Regions from separate parts of the Comamonas sp. 23 genome, predicted to be linked through region 2. Evidence: predicted binding sites of a transcription regulator. Region 2 holds the regulator's gene; each other region holds the start of a gene.
The links. Region 2 encodes sigma-54, which starts transcription at its own class of promoters, with help from an activator protein. Its sites were predicted from a motif close to TGGCANGNAANCTGCTTT; they were not measured.

Region 1 (7,058 bases), 930 kb from region 2:
TGGCGGCGAGCCTGCCAACTTCCTGGACGTGGGCGGCGGTGCCACCCCCGAGAAGGTCACCGAAGCCTTCAAGATCATGCTCAAGAACCCCAAGGTCAAGGGTATTCTGGTCAACATCTTCGGCGGCATCATGAAGTGCGACACCATCGCGACCGGCGTGATCACCGCTTGCAAGGCGGTGAACCTGAGCGTGCCACTGGTGGTGCGCATGAAGGGTACCAACGAAGAGCTGGGCAAGAAGATGCTGGCCGAATCGGGCCTGCCCATCATCTCGGCCGACACCATGGCCGAAGCCGCCACCAAGATCGTTGCCGCAGTGAAGTAAGCCCTGGAGAACACACATGTCTATCTATATCAATAAAGACACCAAAGTCATTACCCAAGGCATCACGGGCAAGACCGGCCAGTTCCACACTGAAAAGTGCCAGGAATACGCGAACGGCAAGAACTGCTTCGTCGCTGGCGTGAACCCCAAGAAGGCTGGCGAAAAGATTTTCGACATCCCTATCTACGGTTCGGTCAAGGACGCTGCCAAGGACACCGGTGCTACCGTGTCCGTGATCTATGTGCCACCCGCTGGCGCTGCTGCTGCCATCTGGGAAGCGGTGGAAGCCGACCTGGACCTGGCCATCTGCATCACCGAAGGCATCCCCGTGCGCGACATGCTGGAAGTGCGCAACAAGATGAAGGCCAAGGAAGCGGCTGGCGGCAAGAAGACCTTGCTGCTGGGCCCTAACTGCCCAGGCCTGATCACCCCCGGTGAAATCAAGATCGGCATCATGCCCGGTCACATCCACAAGCCAGGCCGCATCGGCGTGGTGAGCCGTTCGGGCACGCTGACCTATGAAGCCGTGGCACAGCTGACCGAGCTGGGCATTGGCCAGTCTTCGGCTGTCGGTATCGGTGGTGACCCCATCAATGGTCTCAAGCACATCGACGTGATGAAGGCGTTCAACGACGACCCGAACACCGACGCTGTGATTATGATCGGCGAAATCGGCGGTCCAGACGAAGCGGAAGCCGCTCTCTGGTGCAAGGCCAACATGAAGAAGCCTGTGGTGGGCTTCATCGCTGGTGTGACCGCCCCTCCCGGCAAGCGCATGGGCCACGCTGGCGCGCTGATCTCCGGCGGCGCCGACACGGCAGATGCCAAGCTGGCCATCATGGAAGAGTGCGGTTTCACCATCACCCGCAACCCATCCGAAATGGGCCGCCTGCTGCAAGGCCTGCTGAAGTAAGCAAAATTACGCATGCCAGGGGCTGCGTGCCCCGCTAAACTGCGTACTCCATAAAAAGAAGACGCCAGATCGTTCAGGTCTGGCGTCTTTATTCATAACTACGGAGCGCAACATGGATTACGTCAATCATCCCGACTTCTGGATCGGGCTGGTCAAGATCATCTGGATCAACATCATTCTCTCGGGCGACAACGCCGTTGTCATCGCGCTCGCAGCGCGCTCCCTGCCCCCTGAACAACAAAGAAAAGCCATCATGTTTGGCTCCGGCGCCGCCGTGGTGCTGCGTATTCTGCTGACCGTAGTTGCGGCCAAGCTGCTGGAGCTGTCCTTCCTGCAGATCGTTGGCGGCTGCCTGCTGCTGTGGATTGGCCTGCAACTGCTGACCAGCCACGACGAAGAAGAGGGCGCGGGCAAGGGCACCGGCACAATGATGGCGGCCATTCGCACCATCCTGATCGCCGACCTGGTGATGAGCCTGGACAACGTGATTGCCGTGGCGGCAGCTGCCGGCGGAAATATGCTGCTGCTGATCCTGGGCTTAGCGATTTCGATCCCGCTGGTGATCTTCGGCTCCACCTTGATGATCAAGCTGATGGAGCGCTTCCCGGTCATCGTGATTCTGGGCGCCGGCCTGATCGGCTGGGTCGGTGGTGAGACCATCATGAACGACAAGCTGCTGCACGGCTTTGTCGAGGCTAACCCTGCGCTGCACTACCTGGCAGCTGCCGCTGGCGCCGCGCTGGTGGTGGGCCTGGGTCTGTGGCTGCAAAAGCGCAATACCGCGCCCGCACACTGAGCGGCTGATCCCCTCACCCCAACACAAAGCGCCTTCGGGCGCTTTTTGCATTTCTACGCCGGGCTGCAGCGATTGTGCATCGTCAAGGGGAAAGAGCGCCTGCAGCAGCCAACGCATTGATCAGCATCAGCTTCTGAGAGGAATCAAGGGTAAACCCGTAACCAAAATCCGGTAGCACCCAACACATCGTGATCCTTTGTCAACCGCGTATCGAAAAAGTCATTTGTATAGCTTATGTGCATATAATCGTGACGAGGTTTATCAATATGCCAAGACTCATAGTTTCATTAGATGGGGTGGTGATCCAGGACTACATGCTGACGGAGTCCAGGGCCACCCTGGGGCGCCGTTCTACCAACGACATCGTGCTGACCGACATGGCGGTCAGCGGCGAGCATGTGGCGTTCACCTATGAGAAGAAGATTGGCATCGTCGTCGTCGAAGACCTGGGCAGCACCAACGGCACCAAGGTCAACGGCTTGAAGGTACGCCGCCAGGTGCTGCAAAGCGGCGACCTGCTGGACATCGGCAAATGCCGTATCCGCTTTTTGATGAACTCGCTCGTGCCCGAAAGCCACTACCTGCATGCCAGCGAAGCCGGCAGCCTGACCGCCAAGCCCGCCCATGCCGACCATGGCGAAGACAGCCCCACGGTCCCCGCCGATTTCCCCCCTGCCGAAGAGCAGCCCTACACCCCCAGCCCCTACCTGCGCGCCGTCAGCGGCGCCAGCGAAGACATCATCCTGTCCAAGGTTGTCACAACGGTGGGCCGCCCTGGGATTGCCGTCGCTGCGCTGACCAAACGTGGCAAGGGCTATATCGCCACCAAGGTCGATGGCTCGGCCGATGTGGTGCTCAATGGCCAGGCGCTCAATGGCGTGGGGCTGTCGATGCACAAGGGGGATCGGATTGAGCTGGCGGGGATGGCTTATGAGTTTTGGGCCTAAGACTCTGAACCTTGGGCTTGTATAGCCAGGGCCTCAACAGACGCAGCGGCACCTTCGGGTGCCGTTTCTGTTTCTGCTGCCCATGCGCATAGCTTGCACAGTCGTTCAGTAGGTGACAAAAATGGCAGAAATCTTGGGCCGCTGACATTTATGAAAGTCTTGCACAATAAGTTAACAAAGCGCCGCATTTTTGTCAGTCGAAGCCGCGAGATAAGTAGACGCTAAAAGTTGGCACAGCAATTGCAATAAGTGATGCACGCCAAGTCGTTCGACGAGGCTACCTAATCACTGGTTACATAGAGAGGATTCAACATGCTGCGTACTATGCAAAAGGGTTTCACCCTGATCGAACTGATGATCGTTGTGGCGATTATCGGTATTTTGGCTGCGGTGGCACTGCCTGCTTATCAGGACTATACGATTCGTGCCAAGGTCGCAGAAGGTTTGACATTGTCTGGTGCACTGAAGACTGCTATTTCGGAGACGCACCAAAGCAAAGGTCCTTCTGATATGAGCTGTACTAATGCAGCTACCTGCGATGCTATTGGCGCATCCGTGATGGATGCTACGGCTTTGGCTGGTAATGCAAATGTAACTTCTGTTACAAGCGATGAGACTGGCATCATTACGATTGCTTACAAGCCTGCAGTGGTTCCTGCTGCCCAAAATACTTTGTTGATCACGCCAGTAAATGCTGCAGGTACCACTGCTGTTGACTTGCAAACCGCAGCTACGGCAGGAACGCAAATTAATTGGAAGTGCGGTTTGAACGGCACCGGTGCTGATGGCGGCACACTGCTCGCTAAGTATCGTCCTGCATCTTGCCGTTAATGCGAATGCCATATGGGAAAATTTAGCTAGTTTGCCTGGTTGGATTAGTTCCAAAAAAGGGGAGTCGATAGGCTCCCCTTTTTTCTGGAGTTTAATTGTGATAAAAATCATAAATAGTGGCTTCACCTTGGTAGAACTGATGATTGTTGTTGCAATCATCGGCATATTAGCTGCGGTTGCACTACCAGCTTATCAAAATTACACGGTTCGTGCCAAAGTGTCTGACGGTCTGGTGCTTGCGCAATCACTTAAAACGGCCCTTACTGAAGCATATGCAACAACAGGGCCGCGTGATATGACTTGTATCAATGCTGCCACTTGTGAGGCATTGGGGGCTACTCCCATGAACCTCACATCAGTAGCATTGGCTGGAAATGCGAATGTGATCGATATTGTCAGCAATGCACCGGGTGTTATTACAGTGGCTTATAAGCCAAGTGTTGTTCCTGCTGGTGTGAATATTATTCTAATAGAGCCAGTAGACAATAGCAGTCCTCCCAATGTCATTGACCTTCAGGCTTGGGTATTCGGTTCCGTTTTTTCTTGGAGATGTTCTGCTGGGACATTGGCGGCACAGTTTCGGCCTGCAAGCTGCCGTTGATTTTCGTATTCTGTAATTTATGCTTTGGCAAAGTGATTGTGTGATTTCGTTTTCGGAACGTATTCGTTTTGCTATGCGCTATGCATTGCGCCATTTAGGTATTTCGGTTGTTGTCGGGTTTGTTTTTGCTTTTTTTGTATTTTGGTTAATTTATCCTGCGCCATATAGATCAATGCTTGGCGTAGAGTCCATATTTTTTATTATTCTTCTTGTCGATGTGGCTTGTGGCCCACTCCTAACTTTAATTCTGGTAAGTCCAGCAAAGACACCACGTGAGCGTTGGCTAGACTTTGGCCTTGTCGGCCTGATTCAGATAGCAGCCTTATGCTATGGCATGAGTAGTTTGTGGATGGCACGTCCCGTTGCGCTGATCTTTGAGGTTGACAGGCTTGTAGTTGTTACGGCAAATGAAATTGATACAGCGGAATTAGCTGTGGCACCGGCAAAGATGAATAAGCTGCCACTTTGGGGGGTAATGAAGGGTGGAACGAGAAGTCCTAAGGACTCCGATGAACTCTTTGCAAGTTTGAATAATGAAATCGCGGGTATCTCTCCCGCAATGCGTCCGAGTTGGTGGGTCGCATGGGATCAGCAGATGACGGAAATTCTCGCGCGTGCGAAACCTCTGAGTGAGTTAATCAGTAGACGGCCGGAGCAAGTCGAATTGTTGCTGAACGTAGTAAAAACCTCTGGGTTGGCCGTGAATCAATTATTCTATCTTCCATTGACATCTAGTAAACAAAAAGATTGGGTTGTATTGTTCGATATAAGCCTGAGATTTGTTGGGTATGCACCAGTGGATGGTTTTAATTGACGCAAATAATCAAGGCTTTTGGATTTTTAATCTTTGTGTAGCAGTTTCATGGTTTCTCGGTCGAACTTGCAGTTAATGAAATAGATCAGTTTTTTCATTTTTGAACACGAACTATTAAGTTGTTCTCTCGCCGTTGGCAATAAAACATCCGGATTTTCCGCCATGCTTCTCCAGTAAACTAATCCGCTCCATCACCATCCGCTTGTCCACCGCCTTGCACATGTCATAAACAGTCAGCAGTGCGACCTGCACAGCGGTCAAGGCCTCCATCTCCACACCAGTAGGCCCAACGGTTTCAGTTCGCACTTCGCAGCGCACAGCATTCTTTTCAGGTAACAATTCAAACTCCACCGCCACTTTGGTCAGCGCAATCGGGTGGCACAGCGGTACCAGCTCACTGGTCTTCTTCGCCGCCATGATGCCGGCGATGCGCGCAATCCCCAGCACATCCCCTTTTTTGGCGGTGCCAGCGGCAATGATGTCCAAGGTGGCCGGCTGCATGGTGATAAAACCCTCCGCGATCGCGATGCGGTGGGTGTTAGGCTTGGCGCCTACATCGACCATATGGGCTTGGCCCTGGGCGTCGAAATGGGTGAGTTCAGTCATGGTGCTTTCCGTGTTCAATACGTCACAAGCGGCAATACAGCATGCAACTTGTGCAGTGGTGCTTCATCATACGTGTTGGGCTGAAGGCTTGATGGCAAGGAGCCCGCTCTTGCCACCCTCTGGCTTGATTCAGATTCAGCATCTGCTGCCGCACGGAATTTTGAATGAATACATGGTTTTTTAAACGCACAGCTTGTGCCCTGCTCGCGGCCCATATGGCTGCAGTGGCCGCCCTGGCCCCCCTGCAGGCGCGGGCCGACACCAGCTTGCCTGCGATGGGTGAGGGCGCCGAGATGACCACCAGCGAGGAGCGGCGCCTGGGCGATGACATTGCACGCGAGATCTACCGCGATCCACAGTTTCTGGATGACGCGATTCTGTATGAGTACGTCAACGGCATTTGGCAGGAGCTGATGCTGGCGGCACGCCAGCGCGGCACCATGACGTCTGAACTGCAGGAGCGCTTTGCCTGGCAGGTGATGCTGATCCAGGATGCCACCGTGAATGCCTTTGCGCTGCCCGGCGGCTTTATGGGCGTGCAGACCGGCCTGGTCGGCGTGGTCGGCAGCCGCGATGAGCTGGCCTCGGTTCTGGCCCACGAGATGAGCCATATCACCCAGCGCCATATTGCGCGCATGCTGGCGCGCCAGTCGCGCATGACGCCGGTGATGATTGCCGGCATGATTTTGGGCGCGTTGGCTGCCAGCAAGAACCCGGCTGCGGCCCAGGCGCTGATGGTGGGCAGTTCGGCCGCTGCCATCCAGTCGCAGCTGAACTTCTCACGCGATATGGAGCGCGAGGCGGACCGCACCGGCATGAGTCTGATGCCGCCTGCCGGCTACTCGCAAGCGGGGTTTGTCAGCATGTTTGAGAAGTTGCAACAAGCCAACCGCATGAATGACAACGGCAGCTGGCCGTATTTGCGTACCCACCCGCTGACGACGGAGCGCATTGCCGACATGCAGTCGCGCTTGCCCGCCGGCGCTGCACGCAAACCGCAGGACACGGGCATGGTGGCGCAGATGATGTCGGCCCGGGCGCGCATGCTGTCCAAGCCTGAGCCCCAGGTGCTGCACCAATGGGTGCAGCTGACCACGGCGGCCGATTTTGCCAACCGCTCTTTGGAGCAGCGGGCGGGTGTCTGGTATCTGGCTGCCATGTCGCACAACCAATTGGGGCGCCAGGCGGAGGCCCTGGCGGCGTTGGACCAGCTGGATGCCTCCGT
Region 2 (7,058 bases):
CGGTGGCTGACAACGCCCCCGCGCCAGTGGAAAACAAGCCTGCCAAGCCCGAAGTGGTGCTGCCCGATACCACCAAGCCCGCTGACAAGCCGGCAGACAAGACCCAGGTCGCAAAGCTCGACCCCAAGGCCGGCCAGGGCGCCGATCCGCTGGGCGATCTGGCCAAGTCGCGCAGTGCCGATGGCACCGACGGCTTCCAGTACTTCGTGCAGGCCGGTGCTTTCCGCAGCCAGTCCGATGGCGATGCACAGCGCGCCAAGCTGGCGATGATGGGCTGGGAAGCGCGCGTGAGCGAGCGCGAAGTCAATGGCCGCACCGTATACCGGGTGCGCGTGGGCCCCTTCAACAAGCGCGATGATGCCGATGGCCTCAAAGGCAAGCTCGATGGCGCCGGCGTGGATGCGCAAATCGTCCGCGTGCAGCGTTGAACTTTTGGCGGTGCAGGGCACTCCTAACCGCAACTTGTCACTGGAGTTAACAAAACATGAAACGTCGTGAGTTTTCCACTTTGGCGGCTTCCGCTACTGCCGCCTCGGCGCTGAGCCTGCCTTTTGCCACCGGCGCCAACGCACAGGCCAAGTTCAAGGAAGGCAAGGACTACCTGAAGCTGGCCAAGCCCGTCACCCCCGATGCGCCCGCTGGCAAGGTCGAGGTGATCGAGTTCTTCTGGTACAGCTGCCCCCACTGCAATGCCTTCGAGCCGCAGTTTGAAGCCTGGGCCAAGACTGCCCCCAAGAACCTGCAGATCCGCCGCGTGCCCGTGGCCTTCAACAACACCTTTGTGCCCCAGCAAAAGATCTACTTTGCGCTGGAGTCGATGGGCCTGATCCCTGACGTACATGTCAAGGTTTTCCGTGCGATCCACGTCGAGCGCCAGCGCCTGAACAAGGACGACGAGATCTTCGCCTGGATGGACAAGAACGGCGTGGACCTGGCCAAGTTCAAGGAAGCCTACAACTCCTTCAGCGTCGCAGGCCAGGTGCGCAAGGCCACCCAGCTGCAAGAGTCGTACGGCGTCGAAGGCGTTCCATCGCTGGGCGTGGCGGGCAAGTACTACACCGACGGAACCCGTGCCGGCTCGATGAGCAACGTGCTGCAAGTGGTAGAGTTCCTGGCTGCACAAGGCTGAGCGGATTCCCCAACGCTTGAGACAGAGCCCGCGCACGCGGGCTTTTTTGTGCCAGAAACGGCCTAACGCTCCAGCATGGCTACAATGGGGCAGAGCAAGATTCATGCCTTATGAGACACCGTATTTTTAACTCTTTGTTGGTGGCAGTGGCCCTGGCCGTGCCGCTGCTGTCGCACGCCGAGCGTGCAGACCGCACCAAGCCCATGAACATCGAGGCGGACGATGGCCGCCACGATGAACTCAAGCAGACCAGTGTCTTCACGGGCAATGTGGTGGTGACCAAGGGCACCATCATCATCCGTGGCGCGCAGCTGACCGTGAGCCAGGACCGCGACGGCTTCCAGCACGGCGTGGTGACTGCTGCGCCGGGCAAGCTCGCATTCTTCCGCCAAAAGCGTGACTCGGCCCCAGGCGCGCCTGACGAGTTCGTCGAAGGCGAAGGCGAGGTCATCACCTATAACGGCCGCGATGACACCGTGCACTTTGAGCGCCGCGGCGAGTTGCGCCGTTACCGCGAGACCACGTTGACCGACCAGGTCAGTGGCCCGCTGATCGTCTACAACAATCTGAGCGATACCTTCACGGTCTCCGGCCAAAAGGGCGCCCAGGCGGCGGCCGATCCCAAGCCCGGTGCGCCCAAGAAGGACCGCGTCCGTGTGATCCTGACGCCCAAGGCCGATGGCAAGGCAGACGACAAGGCCAGCGCCCCGGCCAAGCCCGCTGCCGATGACAAGACGCCATTGCGCCCCAGCACCCAACTGAACGACGGAGCCAAGTGACCGTGGCAGAAAACTCGTCGACCATTTCCGTCAACGCCCGGGTCGCCAACAGCGACCACCGCAGCCAGCTGGAGGTCTTGCACCTGGAGAAATCCTATGGCAGCCGCAAGGTGGTCAAGGACGTGTCGCTGTCGGTGCGCAAGGGCGAAGTGGTGGGGTTGCTAGGCCCCAATGGCGCGGGCAAGACCACCTCGTTCTACATGATCGTGGGCCTGGTACGCAGCGATGGCGGGGATATCCGCATCGATGGGCAGTCGGTGGCCAATATGCCGATCCACCAGCGCTCGCAGCTGGGCCTGTCCTACCTGCCGCAGGAAGCCTCGATCTTTCGCAAGCTCAGCGTGCAGGACAATGTGCGCGCCGTGCTGGAGCTGCAAAAAGATGAGCATGGCAAGCCGCTCTCGCGCGCCGAGGTCGAGCGCCAGCTCACCGCGCTGCTGCAGGAGCTGCGGGTCGAGCACCTGCGCGAATCACCGTCAGTCGCGCTGTCCGGCGGCGAGCGCCGCCGGGTCGAGATCGCCCGTGCGCTGGCCACCCAGCCCCGTTTCATCCTGCTCGACGAGCCTTTCGCCGGCATCGACCCCATCGCCGTGATCGAGATCCAGCGCATTGTCGCCTTTCTCAAGGAGCGCGGCATTGGCGTGCTGATCACCGACCACAATGTGCGCGAAACCCTGGGTATCTGTGACCATGCCTGCATCATCAGCGATGGCAAGGTGCTGGCCGCCGGGACGCCGCAAGAGATTGTGGAGAACGCAGAGGTCCGGAGGGTGTATCTGGGTGAACATTTCCGTATGTGACACCGCACGCCTTGGCGGGCGTGCCAGCCAAGATGCCGTCCCGCGCTGCGGGGCCGGCAGGGCTGATCCGTTGCCAGCTGCCCCAGCCCGTGTGGAGGCGCAGCCATGATGCCGTCGCTGTCGCTGCGCGTATCGCAGAACCTGACCCTGACCCCCCAGCTGCAGCAGTCGATTCGCCTGCTGCAGCTGTCCACGCAGGAGCTGACACAGGAAGTCGAGCAGATGCTCGACGAAAACCCGTTTCTGGAGCGCGAGGGCGATGAGGCCCCCGAGGCTGAAGCCGGTAAAGAAGCCGCTGAATCTGCCGAAGCTGCAGACGCTGCAGACGCAGCCGACAAGGTTGCCGATACTGCTGCCAGCACCGACACCAACAACAGTAGCGATTTCGAGCCCGAAACCTCCGACCAGCCGCTGGATTTTGGCGCGGGCAAGGAAACCGGCGTCGATGCCGAGGCCGCTGCCGGCGATTCGGCATCGGACTGGGAAGAGTGGGGCGGCGATCTGCCCGCCCGCTCCAGCGCTGGCGATGACGACGACGAGACGCCGATGTCCGACCGGCGCAGCGAGCACCTGAGCCTGCAGGATGTGCTGCACCGCCAGGCCTTGTCGCTGCGCCTGTGCCAGGAAGACCGGGCCGCGCTCTACTTTCTGATTGAATCACTGAACGACGACGGCTACCTCGAAGAAACGCTGGCCGAGCTCGCGCAAAGCTTTGGCGATGCCTCGGACCCCGAGCGCTACGAGGCCCTGCTGCACCACCTGACCGTGGCGCTGCGCTTGCTGCAAAGCCTGGAGCCGATTGGCGTGGGCGCGCGCAACCTGTCCGAATGCATGCAGCTGCAGATCAAGGCCCAGCAGCGCCTGTTGGATGAAGAGGGCTCGGACACGCCCGAGGCCGATGCGCTGGCGCTGGAGACCGCTTTGCTGGTCTGCCAGGAATCGCTGGAGCTGCTGGCGCGCCGTGATGTGCGCAAGCTGGTGCAACTGACCGGATGCAGTGATGCCGCGGTGCGCAGCGCGCTGGCGCTGATCGCCAAGCTCGAGCCCCGCCCCGGCCGGCCCTATGCCGATGTGGACCGCAACACCATCATCCCCGATGTCATCGTGCGACCCAGCAATGAGCGCGGCCTGCCGGTGCCCGGTTTCAGCGTGCAGCTCAATGCCGAGGTGATGCCGCGCCTGCGCGTGCAGGATGTCTACGCCAATGCCTTGCGCAGCCACAAGGGCAGCGAGGGCCATGGCGCGCTGCAGCAGCGGCTGCAGGAGGCGCGCTGGTTCATCAAGAACATCCAGCAGCGCTTTGACACCATCTTGCGCGTCTCGCAGGCCATCGTCGAGCGCCAGCGCAATTTCTTTGTCCATGGCGAGCTGGCGATGCGCCCCATGGTGCTGCGCGAGATTGCCGATGAGCTGGGCCTGCACGAGTCCACCATCAGCCGCGTGACCACGGCCAAGTACATGGCCACGCCGCAGGGCACGTTCGAGCTCAAGTACTTCTTTGGCTCGGGCCTGGGCACCGAGACCGGCGGCAGTGCGTCGAGCACGGCGGTCAAGGCGCTGATCAAGCAGCTGCTGGACGAGGAAAGCGCGAAAAAGCCGCTGTCGGATGCAAAAATCGCCGATCTGCTGCAGGCCCAGGGCATTGAATGCGCGCGCCGCACGGTGGCCAAGTACCGCGAGGCGATGCGCATCCCGCCGGCCAGCCTGCGCAAGGCGCTGTAAGCGCAAGCAGCCAGGGCCCATAAAAAAACCGCAGTTGCGTTAGGCACTGCGGTTTTGCTTTGAGACGGAGCCGCTTTACTTTGGCCACAGCCACCAGATGAACAAGGCCAGCACGGCCAGCATCAGGCCAAACTTGGTGAGCTTGTAGGCCGTCTTGTTCCAGGCCTTGAAGCGGCGGCGGTACTGGCCCATGTAGAACGAGATCTTGAAGATGCGGCTGATGAAGCCGCGCGGATCGCCTTCGTTGTTGGGCGAGCTGGCGGCAGCGACCACATGCGTGCCCAGCCAGCGGTTGAGCCACTGCGCAAAGCCATTGGTCATCGGGCGCTCGACATCGCAGAACAGCACGATGCGGTTGCCTTCGGAGCGGTTCTCGGCCCAGTGCATGAAGGTCTCGTCAAAGATCACGCCTTCGCCCTCGCGCCAGCTGTAGGGCGTGCCATCGACCTCGATCATGCAGCGGTCATCATTGGGCGCCAGCACAGCGAGGTGGTAGCGCAGCGAGCCCGCATAGGGGTCGCGGTGCAGGTTGAGCTTGGCGCCGGGCGGCAGCTCGGCAAACATGGCCGCCTTGATGCCGGGGATGGACTGCACCAGCGCCGTGGTCTTGGGGCACAGCTCCATCGCAGACGGGTGGGCCTGGCCGTACCACTTCAAGTAGAAGCGCTTCCAGCCGGTCTTGAAGAACGAGTTGAAGCCCGCGTCGTCGTTGTTGGCTGCGGCCTTGATCTGCATGGCCTGGTGCAGACCGATGGCCTCTTCGCGGATCTCGCGCCAGTGGGCCTGCAGCGGGGCCAGGTCGGGGAAGGTGCTGGTGGGCAGGTAGGGCGTGCGCGGTACCTTGCTGAACATCAGCATGAACACATTGAATGGCGCCGTGAACGTGGAGTGGTCAAACAGCTGGCGCAGCAGCTTGTGCCGCACCTTGCCACGCAGGTGCATGTAGAGGCCGCAGCCAAAGAAAAGCAGCACCAGGGCCAGAACGATGATTTTTGCCATAGACAGCGATTTTAGCGACTGTGCTGTGGCGGCTGTCTGCGCAAGCGCAAACTGGCGCGCTGCAAGGGCTGCGGGGCGGTGGGATGGCCTGCTGGCAGCAGGCCTATTGCGGTTTGGTCAATGGCAAGCCAGGTGCGCTTACCTGGGCTGGGCGGCAAAGGCGGTCTTGAGGCGCTGCAGCATCTCGCGGTTGAGCTGGCGCTGCTGGCCGCTCCAGTGCGTCATCGCCTTGTTCAGCTCGGCCTGCAGTGCGTTGGCGGTCTGCCAGTCGCCCTGGCCAGCAGCCCAGATCGCGTACTCGGCCATCACATCGAAGCTGCCCGAGTGCTGGCGCGCAAAATCAAAGCTCTTGCGCGCCATCGCCTGGTCGCCCAGCTGGGCGTAGGCCTTGGCCACCAGCAGGCCCACGGCCTCGGCGCGAAAGTGCACATCCGCCTGGGCAATCACGCGCAGCTGCTGCAGCGCCTGCTGCGGATGGCCGGCCTGGTAGGCCGCTTGCGCAGCGCCCCAGCGGATATCGAGGTCGTTGGCAAACGGACCCTTCATGCTGGCCTCGAAGTGGCCAAAGGCCTGCTCGGCCTGGCCATTGGCCAGCAGGGCCTGGGCCAGGCGGATCTGGTTCTGCGCGGTGGGGCTGTAGTCGTAGGCGGCCTGGGCTTCGCGCACCTCGCGGGTCGGGTCCAGCGCCTTGACGGCGTTGCTCGCCAGGCTGCGGGCATGGCGCTGCAGGCGCGAATTGGGCAGGTAGATGGCAAAGAAATACACCACGCTGCCCAGGAAAGGGAAGGCCAGCAGCACAAACAGCCAGTAGTTGTTCTGGCCGCTGCGCACGGCGTGGACCGCAAAAAACAGCGCAATGATGACGTGTACGCCAGCTCCGAGGTAGGGCATCCGCATTCTCTCTGAGTGATGGAGGGGAAGGGCGGCTGCACCGAGGGCTGCGGCCCGCTCTGGGGCCAGACTATAGCAGCCAGCCACCCGTTACCGCTGCGCTATAGGAGCCGGGCTGGCGAATGCCACTGGCACAGTCCACATTCCCGTGCGCTTGGCAGACAATGGGGCAAGCGCGTATGCTTGCCCCCCTGCTTATGAACCAACTGCATTTGTTTTTGCCCTGCGCCGCCGGCGTCGAGGGCCTTTTGGCGGACGAAGTCCATGCCATCACCGGCGCCAGCGGCCAGGACCTCCTGGTGGCGCGCGGCGGCGTCATGCTGCGCGGCATGTGGCGCGATGCGCTGCTGCTGAACCTGCACAGCCGCCTGGCCCAGCGCGTGCTGGTCGAGCTCTCGCACAGCATGTACCGCAACGAGAACGACCTCTACCGTGCCGCCAGCGAGGTGGCCTGGGAGATCTGGTTTTCGCCCAAGGAGACCTTCAAGATCGAGGTCACCTCCCAGCATAGCCCGTTGACCAGCCTGAACTTTGCGGCGCTGCGCGTCAAGGATGCGATTGCCGACCGCTTCCGCGAGCGCCGCCACGGCGTGCGCCCCAGCGTGGAGACGCACCACCCCGATGTGCGCGTGCACCTGCACCTGACCACTGATGGCGCCACCATCTATATCGACACCTCGGGCGAGGCGCTGTTCAAGCGTGGCTGGCGCGAGGACAAGGGCGATGCGCCGCTCAAGG
Region 3 (7,058 bases), 2.0 Mb from region 2:
AGCCAGCGCAGCTGCAATGCGCGGCCAATTGCCATGGCCAGACCCAGCGCCAGACCGGTGATGACGACCGCTATGCCGACCCCGATGGTGACCAGCATGCCACGCGCGATGTCGGCCCAGTATTCCTGCGCGATGGCAAGGTTGAAAAAGGTAAATAAAAAACCGCCGCTGGACTCGCTCATAGGCTGCCACCTGCGCCAATGAATGCCTGCAATGCAGCGCCTTTGACTCCATTCGTGCCATGCATGTAGCGGCCCACAAAGCTGCGGGTGCGCTCTTGCTGGGGGTTCTCAAAAATCTCAGCCGGGGTACCCGCTTCGGCGACCACGCCGCCATCCATGAAGATCACGCGGTCAGCCGCTGCGTGGGCAAACGCCATTTCATGGGTCACGACCAGCATGGTCATGCCTTCATCGCGCAGCGCGCGCATCACCTGCAGCACCTCGTCAACCAGCTCCGGATCCAGCGCGCTGGTGGGCTCGTCAAACAGCATCACCTGGGGCTTGAGCGCAATGCCGCGCGCAATGCCCACGCGCTGCTGCTGCCCGCCCGATAGCTGGCTGGGAAACGCGCTCGCCTTGTGGGCCAGACCCACTTTGGCCAGCGCCTCCTGGGCAATGGTCTCGGCCTCGGCTTTGCTTTTTTTCTGCACCTGGCGCAGTGCCAGGGTGATGTTTCCCAGCACGTTCAGGTGGGGATACAGGTTGAAGTGCTGGAACACCATGCCGACGTTTTGGCGCACCTGGTTGACATCGACATCGGACCGCATGATGTCCTGGCCGTTGATGACCACCTGGCCGTCGCTGGGCTCTTCCAGCCGGTTGCAGCAGCGCAGCATCGTGCTTTTGCCAGAGCCAGAAGGTCCGATGACGCACACCAGCTCTGCCGGGTACACACGCAAGTTCACACCACGCAAGACGTCCAGCGAGCCGTAGGATTTGCGCAGTTCAACAAGTTCAAGAATGGGGGCACTCATAGGTTCTCAGCACTTCAGGGTTATCACAGCCATCGCGTGCTTACGAGCACTTCGGCTTAACGGGGGTGGCGTCGTAGTTCTCGGTGCCTGGCACGCCGTGGCCTGGGCTGACGGTGCGCTCCACGCTGTTGGTCTCGGGCGAGTAGCCATACCATTTTTCTGCGAGCTTGGCGATCGTGCCATCGGCCTTCATGCACTTGAGCACGTTGCTGACCTGGTCACGGCCGGCCTTGTCGTCGAGGCGGAAGGGAATCGCCCAGACCAGCCCGGTCTTGATGGTGTAGCCCGCCTGCAGCGCAGGCGATTGTTTGACGGCCCAGCCCGCCACCGTGCTGCCGGTCAGGTTGTAGTCGGCACGCTTGGTCAAGACGGCCTGAATCGCATCGGCGTTGGAGCCGTAGACGAAGTACTTGAAGCCGTACTTGTCGGCGTTCTCTTTGGCCCAGGCGTCGTAGTTCGAGCCCTTGTTGACCGCAACAACCTTGCCTTTCAGCGCCTCCAGCGACTCCAGCGCGGCTGCGTTTTTTCGGCCCATGAAGGTGTAGTTCGTCTCGGTGTAGCCCTCGGTAAACAGCATGGCTTTGGCGCGCTCAGGCGTGACCGTCACAGGCGCGAGCAGAAACTCGTATTTGCCGCTGTTAAGACCCGGCACCAGGCCCGAGAATTCGGTTGCATCAATGCTGAGCTTGCGGCCCAGGCGCTTTGCGATTTCTTCGCCCATGTCGACGTTAAAGCCTTGCAGGCCGCCGCCGATCTTGACCATGGCCTGCGGGGCAAAGGTGGGATCCAAGGCGGTTTTCAAAGGCGCAGCAGTTTGTGCGTGGGCGGCGCTGGTCAAAGCCAGTGCCAGTGTCAGCCAGGAGACGCGAGTGAGGGGATGGGCAAGGTTGTTCATGGGCGGAGTTGGTTCATTCATGGATGAAAAGCCATCACTGGCTGGGCCTGAAAGCTTGGGAGCTTGAGAAAATTATTGGGCGCATTGGCCAAGCTGTCGCCTGCCGTTTTATCGGTATGCCTTAACCTGTTGTTAAGGGCCCGCCAAAGCCAGGCTGGGCCTGGCTTTGACACGCAAAAGGCGACGTCATCTGGCACTCAATACTGCTGCCAGGCCTTGCCTTTGAGCCCCAGCCATTGCGAGGCATCAGAGGGCTTGGGCTGCTGGGCTGCTTGCAAAATCGGCTCGGGGCATTCGCAAGGCAAGAATTGGCCACGGCCACGCTCGGCCTGCAGCTGGGCGTTCTCGACCACGACCTCGCCACGGCTGATCACGGTGATGGGCCAGCCATTGACCACACGGCCCTCGTAAGGCGTGTAGCCGACCTGGTCGTGCAGGTCGCTCCAGCGCACGCTGCGCTGGGCTTGGGGGTCCCAAATCGCAATGTCGGCATCCAAGCCGACGGCAATATCGCCCTTGCGTTTTTGCAGGCCATACATGCATGCATGGTTGGTGGCAGTGAGACGCACAAATTCTTCGGGCGTGAGGCGGCCAGTCAGCAGGCCCTCGGAGAACAGCAGCGGCAAGCGCAGCTCCAGGCCGGGCACGCCATTGGCCATTTCCTTGAAGGTGGTGGCATCACCCTTAGGCAGCTTGCCGCTTTCATCGAACTTATAGGGCGCGTGGTCAGAGCTGTAGATGCCCAGGGTGCCATCCAGCAGGCCCTGCCAGACCTTGTCTTGCGCGGCCTTGTCGCGCACGGGTGGGCTGCAGCAGAACTTCGCCCCTTCCAAGCCCTTCTGGTCCATGTCTTCTGCGGTCAGGAACAGGTATTGCGGGCAGGTCTCGGCATGCACTTTGCTGCCCAGTTGCCGGGCACTGCGAATCACTTCAATAGCTTCGGGGCCTGAAATATGCACCAGCAAAATCGGCACATCGAGCAGATTGGCCAGCTGGATGGCGCGCGCGCTCGCTTCGATTTCTGCAATCGCATCGTGGGCCACGCCGTGGAATTTGGGTGCCGTGAGGCCCTTGTCCAGCAAGCGGCGCGCAATCCAGCGGATCACGTCGTGGTTCTCGGCATGCACCATGACCATCGCGCCTTCGCGGCCTGCGACTTCCAGCACATCCAGCATCTGGAAGTCGTCGATCTTGAGCTTGTCGTAGGTCATGTAGACCTTCAGCGAGGTGATGCCCTCTGCAATCGCGCGTGGCAAATCCTGCTCCAGCATTTGAGGGGTGATCTCGGACAGGATCAGGTGAAAGCCGTAGTCGATCACCGCTTTCTCGGCCGCCAGCTTGGCGTAGGCGGCGACCACCTCGGGCACTTGCTGGCCTTTGTGCTGCGCAGCAAACGGGATCACGCAGGTCGTGCCACCAAACGCGGCCGAGACCGTGGCGCTGTAGAAATCATCGGCGCACATCACGCCCGCGCTGGACGCTTGTTCAATATGGGCGTGGCTGTCGATGCCGCCTGGCATGACCCACAGGCCTTGTGCGTCAATGTCACGCCGCCCTGCTGGCAGGTTCTCGCCAATGGCAGCAATGGCGCCGCCCTGAATGCCGATATCGGCCACAAAGGTGTTTTGGGAGGTGCTGATACGGCCGTTGCGGATGGTCAAATCAAACATGGCATCGTTTCTTTCTCAAGCTAGGTTCAGACAGATGCCCGGGTGGTAAGCAGGCTTCATGCCAACTTGCACCGGATTGGTGCTCAGTGCAACGGCTTTGGTGCATGGAGCGGCCTTGGGGCAGCGTTTTGGGGAACCTGAATACATTCTTAGTGCGCGTAGATTTGCGCTTCTGAGCGGAAGCCTTTGACCTCAATTGGATTGCCAAAGGGATCGCGAAAGAACATGGTCCATTGCTCACCGGGCTCGCCCTCAAAGCGCACTTGGGGCGCGAGCACAAACTCCACGCCGGCGGCTTGCAGGCGGTCGGCCATCGCGCGCCAGTCGGGGTAGAGCAGGATGATGCCGAAGTGCGGCATTGGCACCATGTGCTGGCCGACCTTGCCGGTGTTGGCTGTGGCAAAGGGCTCGCCCAGGTGCAAGGAGATTTGGTGGCCGAAGAAATCAAAATCGACCCAGGTGTCGGTACTGCGGCCTTCGACGCAGCCGAGCACGCCGCCGTAAAAGGCGCGGGCCTGGTCCAGATCGCGGATATTGAAGGCAAAGTGGAAAGCGGAAGGTAAATTCATGGTGTATGGACTCTGGAAATAGCTGGACGGTGCGGGCGCTGGCGAATGCATGGAACGCAGAGCAGGCCCGCTCGGGACGTGGCAGATGGCATCAAGCCAGGGCCTGGCTGAGCAAAGGCAAGTCGACATTGGCCCCTGACAGCACAACCACTGCACTTTGGCCCTCTAGCGGCAACTTGCCTGCGAGCAAGGCTGCCAAAGCCACTGCGCCGCCGGGCTCGACCACCAAGCGCAGGTCTTCGATGGCAAAACGCATGGCAGCCAGTACCTCGGCGTCGCTGACGCTGACGGCCTGGCTCAGGCGCAGGCCATTGATCGCATAAGGCAGCTCGGCCGGTGTGACGGCCTGCAAGGCATCGCAAATCGAATCGGCCGATTGGGGATTGCTCTGGCGCGTGCCACTGGCCAGTGAGCGCACGGTGTCATCAAACGCAGCCGGTTCCACGGCGACGCAGCGGGTCTGCGGGCTCAAGGCGGCCAGGCTCAGATTGCAGCCCGCCATCATGCCGCCACCGCCACAGGGGGCGGCAAACAGACCGAGTTGCGCCAGGTCATCGGCAGGCAAGTCCTGCAAGGCTTCGAGCGCGACCGTGCCTTGGGCGGCCAGCACTTCGGGAAAGTCGCCCGGTGGGATCAGGGTTGCGTCGGTCTCGGCCAGCAACTGCATGCCGATCTCCTCACGGCTTTGCGTCATGCGGTCGTAGTGCACCACTTTGGCGCCCTGCTCCAGCGCCTTTTTGACCTTATTCTTGGGCGCATCAGCGGGCATCACAATCGTCGCCTGCACGCCCAGCGTGGCAGCGGCCCAGGCAATCGCCTGGCCGTGGTTGCCCGTGGAGTACGCGATCACGCCGTTCTGGCGCTGCGCTTGGCTGAGCGACAAGATCGCATTAAAGGCACCGCGCAGCTTGAAGGAACCGGTGATTTGCAGGCATTCGGGCTTGAGCCAGATGCGTGCACCCGTGCGTTCGCTCAGGCTGCGCGAAAACAGCAGTGGCGTGCGGCGTATATAGGGCGCAATGCGCTCGGCGGCCAACTCAACATCGGCAAACGTGGGCACGCGCATTACGCCAAACAGCTCATGCTGGATGCTGCTGGGCAGCTCGGCCAGGCTGGGCGCATTCATTAGTTCTGCTCCTGGGCGACGGCAGCGCCTTGGGGCTGCCAAACCGCAGGCGCTGTGCTGCCAGTTTGGTTGGTGAGCCGCTGGTAGGCTTCGAGGCGGCGGTGCTGCGCAAAGTTGAAGATGGTCGTGCGGCCCAACTCGCACATCGCGAGGTTGCAGTCGGCCACGACCAGCTCGTCGTCCCAGCTGGTAGCCATCGCCATGATCTCGCCTTGCGGGTTGACGATGATCGAGTGGCCCATCAGCTCAAAGCCGTCTTCATTGCCCGCCTTGGCCACGCCCACGCCAAACGTGGCGTTTTGGTAGCAACCGGCCTGGATCGATAATTGCGAGTGGAAGTTGCGCAGGTGGTGGGCTTCAAAGCCACGGTTTTCCTGGTTCACGGCCGGGGTGTTGTAGCCCAGCATGACCAGTTCCACCTGCTGCAGACCCAGCTCACGCCAGGATTCTGGCCAGCGGCGGTCGTTGCAGATCAGCATGCCCATGTTGACGCCTTCGACTTCACCTACAGGCGCGCGGGTGACCGGAAAGCCCAGGTTGCCCACTTCAAAATAGCGCTTCTCCAGGTGCTGCACCTTGCGGATGGTGGAGAACTCCTTGTGACCGGGCAGGTGGATTTTGCGGTACTTCAATATGACCTCACCCGACGGTGCAATCACCACCGAGGTGTTGAAGCGGCGCTTGCGCAGCACGCCGGTTTCATCGGCTTCGTGGGCGATCTCGGCGTAGCCCAGGTAGCAGGTGATACCGTAGCGCTTGATTGCATCGAACAGCGGCTGGGTGGCGGGCGATGGCAGGGTTTCTTCATACCAGTTGTCAGCCTGGTCGAGGTCCTCGACATACCAGCGTGGGAAGAAGGTCGTGAAGGCCAGCTCGGGGAACACCACCACATTGGCGCCGCGCTGGTAGGCGCGCTCTACGAGGCGCACCATGCGTGCGACGACCGAGTCACGGCCTTCGGCTTTTTGAATAGGGCCCAGCTGGGCGGCAGCCACGGTAATAAGACGCTTCATAGTTGTAGAACTCAAGTGCTAGGAAAACAAACAGGCCTGGTGTGACACGGCAGCGCAGCGCACGCCCAGGTCAAGCCATCAAAGTCAATCCAAGGGGAAAAAGGGTGCAAGGGCTTGTGCCCATGCCGCTAGGGTGGCGAGCAGTGGCCTACCAGCCCAGCCGCGCACGGCCCAAGGCCATCGCAGCAGCTGCTTGGGTGGGCTCGACCACCGGCACGCCAGAGGCTTCAGCCAGTGCATCGCGGTAAGAGGCCATGCCTGCACAGCCCATCACCAGCACGTTCGCGCCCTGCTCGCGCACCAGGCGCTGCCCCACCTCCACCATGCGCGAGAGCGTGCGTTCCTGGTCGGCCAATTCAGTTACGCCCAGGCCGATTGCAGCTTCGCCAGCAATACGGCTGCTGATGCCCATCGCACCGTAGTTGCGCATATGGCGGGCTATCGAGGTTTCCAAAATCGCAATCACGCCCACCCGCTGGCCCATCGACAGGGCCGTCAGCATCGCGCACTCGCTGATGCCCAGCACCGGCACGCCACGCGGCTGCATGGCCTCGCGCACGGCGTACAGGCCGGGGTCGCTAAAGCAGGCAATCACCACTGCTGCGCAGTCATCCGGCAAGGCCAGGCAATGCTGCACCAGGAGCATGGCCACGCCATCGACATCCTGTTGGCTTTGCACACCGGGCGGGCCGCTTGGCAGCCAGTCACTGACGAAGCGCGGCCCTCCAGGCATGCGCAGCGGCGAGAGCGCGAGATCAATTCCTTGGGTGACCCTTAAGCTGCTGTTGGGGTTGACGACGTAAATGGCC
Region 4 (7,058 bases), 2.4 Mb from region 2:
GATATCGCTGTCGTTGCGCGTGATTTCTTGCTTCAGATCGGCCACGCGCTTGGTGTAGAAGGCGGGGTTGCGCATCTCCAGCGCGTTTTTCTCGGGCTCGCCGTTGTTGTACTCACGCGCCAAAGCGAGCTTTTTGTCCTGGGCTTTTTTCAGCTCGGTCTCCAGGATGAGGCGCGCGTCGGAATCGCGGGCGCGGCCTTCGGCCGTGGTGGAGCGTGGCGCGGGTGACGCAGCGGCGGGCGCACGCGCGGGGCGCGGGGCAGCTGCGGGGGCATTGGGTGCGGGTGCCGGGCTGGCAGCGGGTGTGTGCGGGCGCGTGCCTTGCACGATGGTGACATTGGCGCCTTCGACCACGGCGCAGCCCTTTTGCCGCGCCTTGGCCACATCGTTGGTGTATTCATTGCCACAGCGATAAATGCGATCCTGCGCCACCGCGCCTTGCGCACATGCCACTGCCACCATCAAAAACAACAACTTTGTATGCATAACCCCGTTTCGCCCGTTCACTCCACTTTGCCCGTATGTCCGTGACAGCCCGTTAGCGGCTTTGCACGATGGCCCCTCTCTGCAACCCGCAGTGTAGCTACAAAGGAGGCCGATCATGCCGAACAGTTCCTGCTGTTACAGATTCGCCGCTGTCCGGCCATGCCCCCTGCCCCGAGAACATCCATAAAAAAACGGCCTGCCACCTTTGCAGGTCGGCAGGCCGTTTTGCCCAAAGGGCCAGGTCACGAGGACCTGGCCAGCAGGGGCTTACAGCGAGTAGTACATGTCGTATTCGACGGGGTGCACGGCTTGGCGGAAGCGGGTCACTTCGCCCATCTTCAGCTCGATGTAGGCGTCCAGCATGCTGTCGCTGAACACACCGCCCTTGGTCAGGAACGCGCGGTCGGCATCCAGTGCCTCCAGAGCCTGGTCCAGGCTGTGGCACACGGTAGGCACCAGCTTGTCTTCCTCGGGTGGCAGATGGTACAGATCCTTGGTGGCGGCTTCACCCGGATGGATCTTGTTTTCCACGCCGTCCAGACCGGCCATCAACAGCGCTGCAAAGCCCAGGTAGGGGTTCATCAGGGGATCGGGGAAACGTGCTTCCACGCGGCGGCCCTTGGGGTTGCTCACGTAAGGAATACGGATCGATGCCGAGCGGTTCTTGGCCGAGTAAGCCAGCTTCACGGGCGCCTCGAAACCAGGAACCAGGCGCTTGTAGCTGTTGGTGCCAGGGTTGGTGATGGCGTTCAGCGCGCGAGCGTGCTTGATGATGCCGCCGATGTAGTACAGCGCGAAATCGGACAGACCAGCATAGCCGTCACCGGCGAACAGGTTCTTGCCGTCTTTCCACACGGACTGGTGCACGTGCATGCCCGAGCCGTTGTCGCCCGAGTAAGGCTTGGGCATGAAGGTCGCCGTCTTGCCGTAGGTGTCTGCCACGTTCCAGATCACGTACTTTTGCACCTGGGTCCAGTCGGCACGCTCGACCAGGGTCGAGAAACGGGTGCCCAGTTCATTCTGGCCAGCGCCCGCCACTTCGTGGTGGAACACTTCAACCGGGATGCCCAGCGATTCGAGCAGCAGCGACATTTCAGCGCGCATGTCCTGGGTGCTGTCAACAGGAGGCACAGGGAAGTAACCGCCCTTGACGCGTGGACGGTGGCCACGGTTGCCGTTGTCGAACTTGGCGCCGCTGTTCCAGGGTGCTTCGTACTCTTCGATGTCGAAGAACGGGTTGTTGGGTTCGGTGCTCCAACGCACGCCGTCGAAGATGAAGAATTCTGGCTCTGGACCGAAGTAGGCGGTATCGCCCAGGCCCGATGCCTTCAGGTAGGCTTCTGCTCGCTTGGCAACCGAGCGTGGATCGCGGTCATAGGCCTTGCCGTCACCGGGCTCAATCACGTCGCACTGCAGGAACATCGTGGTTTCGTCAAAGAACGGATCGATGTTGGCGGTGTTGGGATCGGGCATCAGCAGCATGTCGGATGCTTCGATACCCTTCCAGCCAGCGATGGAGGAGCCATCAAACGCGTGGCCCGAAGTGAACTTGTCTTCGTCAAAGTGCGAGATAGGCACCGTGACGTGCTGTTCCTTGCCACGGGTGTCGGTGAAACGCAGATCAACGAACTTGACCTCGTTCTCGTCCAACATGCTCATCACATCTGCAACGCTCTTGGCCATCTAATGCTCCAAAGAAAATCGTGAATAAAAAGGGCTGTGCCAAGACTAAAGCAGTTTACGTGCCAGTTTTATGACATGCCCATGCCAACCAGAAGATGCGGGCCTGCCAGAACGCGAACGCACCCGGACTTTGCCCAAAGCCAGACTGTAACGCGCTTTTGGCCTGCGGCCCCGGGGGGCGCTGAGGATTTTGCAGCCTACGGTCCAGATCTGTGCAGGCCATGGCAGCCGATGCCGCATCAGCACCAAAATGGTGCAAATCTATATCAATTTTGCCAGCATCACAGACGCGCACCAAATTGGTTATTTGTGCACTTTATTGGTGCGTTGACAACATAGCCACGGTACCAAGCCATCGGCATCGCACCCCGCAGCGCGTCTTCGCCGCTTATCTGGGCGCCGCCGAATCGGGCAGCAGCGCACCGTCGGCAGGATCGGCCACCACCGGCTCCGTCCCGGGCAGCTGCGCGCCAGGCTCACCATTCTCGATCCGCAGCTGCTGGAGCGCGGCCAGGCAAAAGTGGATGAACCACAGCGAGGAAAAAGCAAACGTGATCGCATAGATCCACACCGCAATGGGTACGAGCACCACAAAGCCAATGGTGAACACCATGCCCGAGGCCCAGACGACGCTGGGCGCAATGCCGATGTAGCCCGAGATGATGCCCATCAGCAAGAGCGGCCAGCGGTAACGCTGCAGCAGCGTGTCGCGCTCAGCCTTGCTGGCATGCTCTGCCAGTGCATCGACACTCATCACGCGGTAGGTCAGCCAGCCCCAGATGACAGGCGGCACGATCAGCACCAAAGGCGGGATCAGCCACAGCGGCATGGTAACGACAAAGGCCACAATGGCCACCGCCGAGGTGCTCAAAGCCCAGAGCACGCTGGTGACCAGGCCCATGCCTTTTTTCTTTTCCAGCTGGGCAAAGCGCTGCTCGGTCACCATGTTGACCAGGGCTGGTGTCATCAAAAGCGCAATCACCAGCAGCGCGACCACCGCCGCTATGGGCGTGATCAAGATCAGCACCACAAAGGGTGCGATGCCGGCCGCAAAGCCTTCCGTACCACTGCTGCCAAACCAGCTGAACACCGTGCGCAGCCAGCCAATGGTCTCCACCCAATGCTGCATCGTCGCCACAGCACCCGACCAGTAGAAATAGCTCCAGCCACCCAAGGCCACCAGCATCACCACCAGTGGCAGCACGGACAGCAGCATGACCCGGGGACGGAAACAATAGGCAGCGGCACGCCAGAAGGCATCAAACATCAGGCGGGAGCCCGCAGACGCGAGGGGCATGGGGTGAACTCCTTGTGTATCTGAGCGGGGTGGTCAGGCCAACCAGCCGCTCAGTGGTTCGGCATCAGCCGGTTGCGCAGCACTCAGGCGCGGCCCAAAAGGCGCAGCAGCCCGCGCCATTGCTGGCTCCAAAAGCCGCGTCCGTAATCGCGCAACTGCCCTTGCCGGTTGGGCTGCACCTGGTCACGGATACCGGTAGGGTCATAGCGCAGCTCAAAGTTGGCGGTGCCAAAAAGCATATCCCACCATGGCAGCAGCACACCGAAATTGCAGCCCCCCAAGCGGGTGCGTGGCGCAGCCTCGCCGGCCTTTACCGCCGTGTTGGGCGCTGCGCTGGCAGCGGGCGATTCATGGCCGATGCCAATCGCATGGTGGCGGCGGTGAAAACGCGGGCTGATCCACAGGCGCTCGCCCAGGCGGCCAAACCACAGGCGCAGATTCGCGTGCTGCAGGCTTTCACTCAGCTGGGTGATCGCGACAATCGCCACAAACTGGCTGGGCGCGACACCGATCAACACGGCCACGAACACCAGAATGCTGTCATGCACCAGGTCATCGAGCAGGTGGTTGCGGTTGTCGCTCCACATCGTCATCTGCTGCTGCGAATGGTGCAAGGCATGCAGCCGCCACCACCAGACAAACTGGTGCTGGCCGCGGTGGATCCAGTAGGCCACAAAGTCGAACACCACCAGGTAGATCAGCAGGCTCACCCAGCCCAGGTCGGTCACACCAGGCCAGAGCGCATCGAGGTGCCAGGTCTCAAAGCCGCGCACGCGCAGCGCGCCCACCACCATGTCCCACAGCGGATCGATGGTAAAGAACAAGGCCAGGCGAAACAGGCCCAGGCGATGGATAAAGGTGTAGAGCATGTCCACCCGGATCGCATGCCGGTCGGTCACAGCCTCGACCGGCCGCCAGCGCTGCAAGGGCGCAATCACCAGCACCATGATGAGAATCTGCAGGCAACCCACGAGGAACCAGCCCGCTGCCGTGTAGCCATCTTCCAGATAGCTGGCCAGGCCCAGGTTGAACAGCAGAGGCTGCAGCAACTGCTCAAAGAGCCACTGCTGTGCGTTGTCAAAAAGCGTGCTGAGAAATTCCATGGCAAACCATCAATTCAAACCAGACCACAAGCCTTGCAGCGGCCAATGTGCGCTACGGAAAGCGCTCTCAGCCACCATGCTGACGAATCCATTCTTGGTACTGGGGATGTTCGCGCAGGGTGGCAAAGCAAAATCCCTTGGCCTGCAGGCCTTCAATCAAGGGCTGCAGCACGGCAGGCGCCCAGGGGTCCTTGCGGTCCCAGATGCCCAGGTGGGCCAGCAAGATATCGCCGGGGCGGATGTCGCGCAGCGCCTTGTCCAGCAACTGCTGGTTGGGGTACTTGTCGCTGGGCAGTTCATCGCCGAGAAAGCCCGCTGGCGACCAGCCCACATGGGCATAGCCGCAGCGCCTGGCCGCCGCAATCAGGCTGGGCGAGGTCTTGCCACCGGGAGCCCGGAACAGTGGCAAAGGCTTGACACCAGTGATCTGGGCCAGGCGGTCTTCGGATTGCTGGATCTGCGCGCAATACTGCGCAGCGCTCCACTCAAAACGCTGCCCCGCCTGCGGCCCTTGCGAGGGCTGCACCTTGAAGCGGGGTGCAGCGCCTGCAGGCCCTTTGATATCGCCACGCCAGTAGGTGTGGTCCCAGGTGTGCGAGGCAAAGGCATGGCCTTCTGCGGCGCGCGCACGCCACCAAGGCGCCCAGTGGTCGCCCAGGCTGCCGTCACCCTCCTTGGTGCGTTCATTGGCGGCAAAGAAGGTGACCTTCACCTGCGTCTTGCGCAAGACGTCGGCAATCTGGTTGGCCACGCCCATGTGGCCGGTGTCCAAGGTCAGATACACAGGCTTGCTGCAGCTGCCTGCCGCAGTGGCTGCAGCGGCAGGCGCTGGAGCAGCAGGCTGGGCAAAGGCAGCAGCGCTGCCCCAACTTGCGGCCAAAAGCCAGAAAAATGTGCTGCGCATGGCGTGGAGCTCCCCTCTGCTACTGAATCAACTATGCACGGGCCATGCACTAGCGCGGTGCGTGGTCCAGCACCCAGATGCCATGCGGCGACTTGCCCACCTTCACCTGGTTGACCACCTTGCGCTCGACCGTATCGATCACACTCATCTTGCCCGCCCAGCGCGAACTGAGGTAGATATAGCGGCCATCCGGGCTCACATCCATGCAGTCAGGGCCGCTGGGGCCGGGGTAGCGGTCCACGACGGTCTGACTGACCATGTCGAGCTTGCTGATGGTATTGGCCACCCGGTTGCTGACAAAAAGATGGCGGCCATCGCCCGTTGCGCGGAACGCGTGCGCGCCCTTATCAGTCTTGATGGTCTTGACCAACTGGGGCTCTGCGCCGCTCACATCAAACACCTGCACGCCGTCGCTGCCGGTCAGCGCGACAAAAACGAATTTGTCGTCCGGGCTGCCATACAGATCGGCAGGCATCTGCCCTGTCTTGGTGCGCCATTTCAGGCTCTGGGTGGCGATGTCGATGGCCACCAGCTCGTCGCTGTCCTGCATGGAAGAGTAGATCGTCCGGCTCTTGCTGTCGATCCACAGGTGGCTGGGCGTCTTGCCGGTGGCAATGCGCTTGACCAGCTTGGGCTCTTGCCCATCCCAGCGGTAGATATCGATGTGGTTGAGGCGGTTGGCTGCGGTCACAAACCACTTCATGTCGGGCGAAAAACGCAGATGGTAGGGATCGGAGATGCCCTGGATCACGCGCTGCACCTCGGCCGTCTTGGGATCGACAAAGGTCAGCGAGTCGCCGGTTGCATTGGCCACGATCACCGACTTGCTGTCCGGCGTCAGGTACAGGTGGTGGGGCTCCTTGCCCGTAGGAATGCGCTTGACCTCTTTCCAGGTGGTGGGATCGATCACGCTGATGTTGGCGTCCAGCGAATTGAGCACCAAAATGGGGTTGGCTGCATGCGCCGCAGTGGCCGCAAAGGCCATCACCGCGACCAGAGAACGGGCAAAAACGAAAGGCTTCACGAGCTATTCCTACTAGTAACGCAGCGAGTGTAGCTGCCCGCCATAAATTGCAGCACCACCAAGAGGCGATTGGCGATGTAAATAGTTGTGCAACTTGCGCCAAAGCCACACATGGTCAAATACCGTCAGGGCTTGAGCAGTGCCATCTCGTCAGCGGTGAGCCAGCGCCACTCGCCTGGCTTGAGCTCGTCGGTCAGCACCAAACCGCCTATCTGTGCCCGGTGCAGACCTTCCACGCGGTTGCCCACAGCCGCCAGCATGCGCTTGACCTGGTGGTATTTGCCTTCGGTCAGCGTCAGATCCAAGGTGTTGTCACCCGTCTTCACGCAGGCCGCAGCCTTCACTGGCTTGGGGTCGTCATCCAGAACCACACCCGCCAACAAACGCTCGATCTGCTGCTCGGTCACCGCATGCTTGGCCGTCACCTGGTAGCGTTTGGGCACATGCTTCTTGGGTGAGCTCATACGGTGGATGAACTGACCGTCGTCGCTCAGCAGAAGCATGCCAGTCGTGTCCTGGTCCAAGCGGCCCACGGCCTGCAACCCCTGGATGGCGTTCTTG

Region 1: the regulator sigma-54 is predicted to act here: its motif matches at 3,211-3,228, upstream of ACPEE1_RS21925 (pilin).
Region 3: the regulator sigma-54 is predicted to act here: its motif matches at 3,588-3,605, upstream of hydA (dihydropyrimidinase).
Region 4: the regulator sigma-54 is predicted to act here: its motif matches at 2,217-2,234, upstream of glnA (type I glutamate--ammonia ligase).

The regions. Positions count from the first base shown of each region.
Region 1 covers NZ_CP187127.1:4,859,144-4,866,201, reverse strand. The annotation lists gene sucC (ADP-forming succinate--CoA ligase subunit beta) at 1-325, shown strand, start outside; gene sucD (succinate--CoA ligase subunit alpha) at 342-1,238, shown strand; gene ACPEE1_RS21935 (TerC family protein) at 1,351-2,034, shown strand; gene ACPEE1_RS21930 (FHA domain-containing protein) at 2,301-2,981, shown strand; gene ACPEE1_RS21925 (pilin) at 3,294-3,812, shown strand; gene ACPEE1_RS21920 (pilin) at 3,910-4,413, shown strand; gene ACPEE1_RS21915 (hypothetical protein) at 4,454-5,227, shown strand; gene moaC (cyclic pyranopterin monophosphate synthase MoaC) at 5,342-5,833, opposite strand; gene ACPEE1_RS21905 (M48 family metalloprotease) at 6,049-7,058, shown strand, end outside.
Region 2 covers NZ_CP187127.1:813,258-820,315, forward strand. The annotation lists gene ACPEE1_RS03600 (SPOR domain-containing protein) at 1-428, shown strand, start outside; gene ACPEE1_RS03605 (thiol:disulfide interchange protein DsbA/DsbL) at 485-1,129, shown strand; gene lptA (lipopolysaccharide transport periplasmic protein LptA) at 1,240-1,908, shown strand; gene lptB (LPS export ABC transporter ATP-binding protein) at 1,932-2,708, shown strand; gene rpoN (RNA polymerase factor sigma-54) at 2,814-4,430, shown strand; gene ACPEE1_RS03625 (aspartyl/asparaginyl beta-hydroxylase domain-containing protein) at 4,506-5,420, opposite strand; gene ACPEE1_RS03630 (hypothetical protein) at 5,568-6,320, opposite strand; gene ACPEE1_RS03635 (THUMP domain-containing class I SAM-dependent RNA methyltransferase) at 6,518-7,058, shown strand, end outside.
Region 3 covers NZ_CP187127.1:2,801,691-2,808,748, forward strand. The annotation lists gene ACPEE1_RS12570 (amino acid ABC transporter permease) at 1-182, opposite strand, end outside; gene ACPEE1_RS12575 (amino acid ABC transporter ATP-binding protein) at 179-976, opposite strand; gene ACPEE1_RS12580 (transporter substrate-binding domain-containing protein) at 1,017-1,871, opposite strand; gene hydA (dihydropyrimidinase) at 2,069-3,541, opposite strand; gene ACPEE1_RS12590 (VOC family protein) at 3,691-4,110, opposite strand; gene ACPEE1_RS12595 (threonine ammonia-lyase) at 4,202-5,236, opposite strand; gene ACPEE1_RS12600 (N-carbamoyl-D-amino-acid hydrolase) at 5,236-6,249, opposite strand; gene ACPEE1_RS12605 (aspartate/glutamate racemase family protein) at 6,398-7,058, opposite strand, start outside.
Region 4 covers NZ_CP187127.1:3,255,402-3,262,459, forward strand. The annotation lists gene ACPEE1_RS14780 (hypothetical protein) at 1-486, opposite strand, end outside; gene glnA (type I glutamate--ammonia ligase) at 754-2,169, opposite strand; gene ACPEE1_RS14790 (EI24 domain-containing protein) at 2,558-3,466, opposite strand; gene ACPEE1_RS14795 (sterol desaturase family protein) at 3,550-4,569, opposite strand; gene ACPEE1_RS14800 (polysaccharide deacetylase family protein) at 4,637-5,473, opposite strand; gene ACPEE1_RS14805 (YncE family protein) at 5,523-6,458, opposite strand; gene ACPEE1_RS14810 (16S rRNA pseudouridine(516) synthase) at 6,623-7,058, opposite strand, start outside.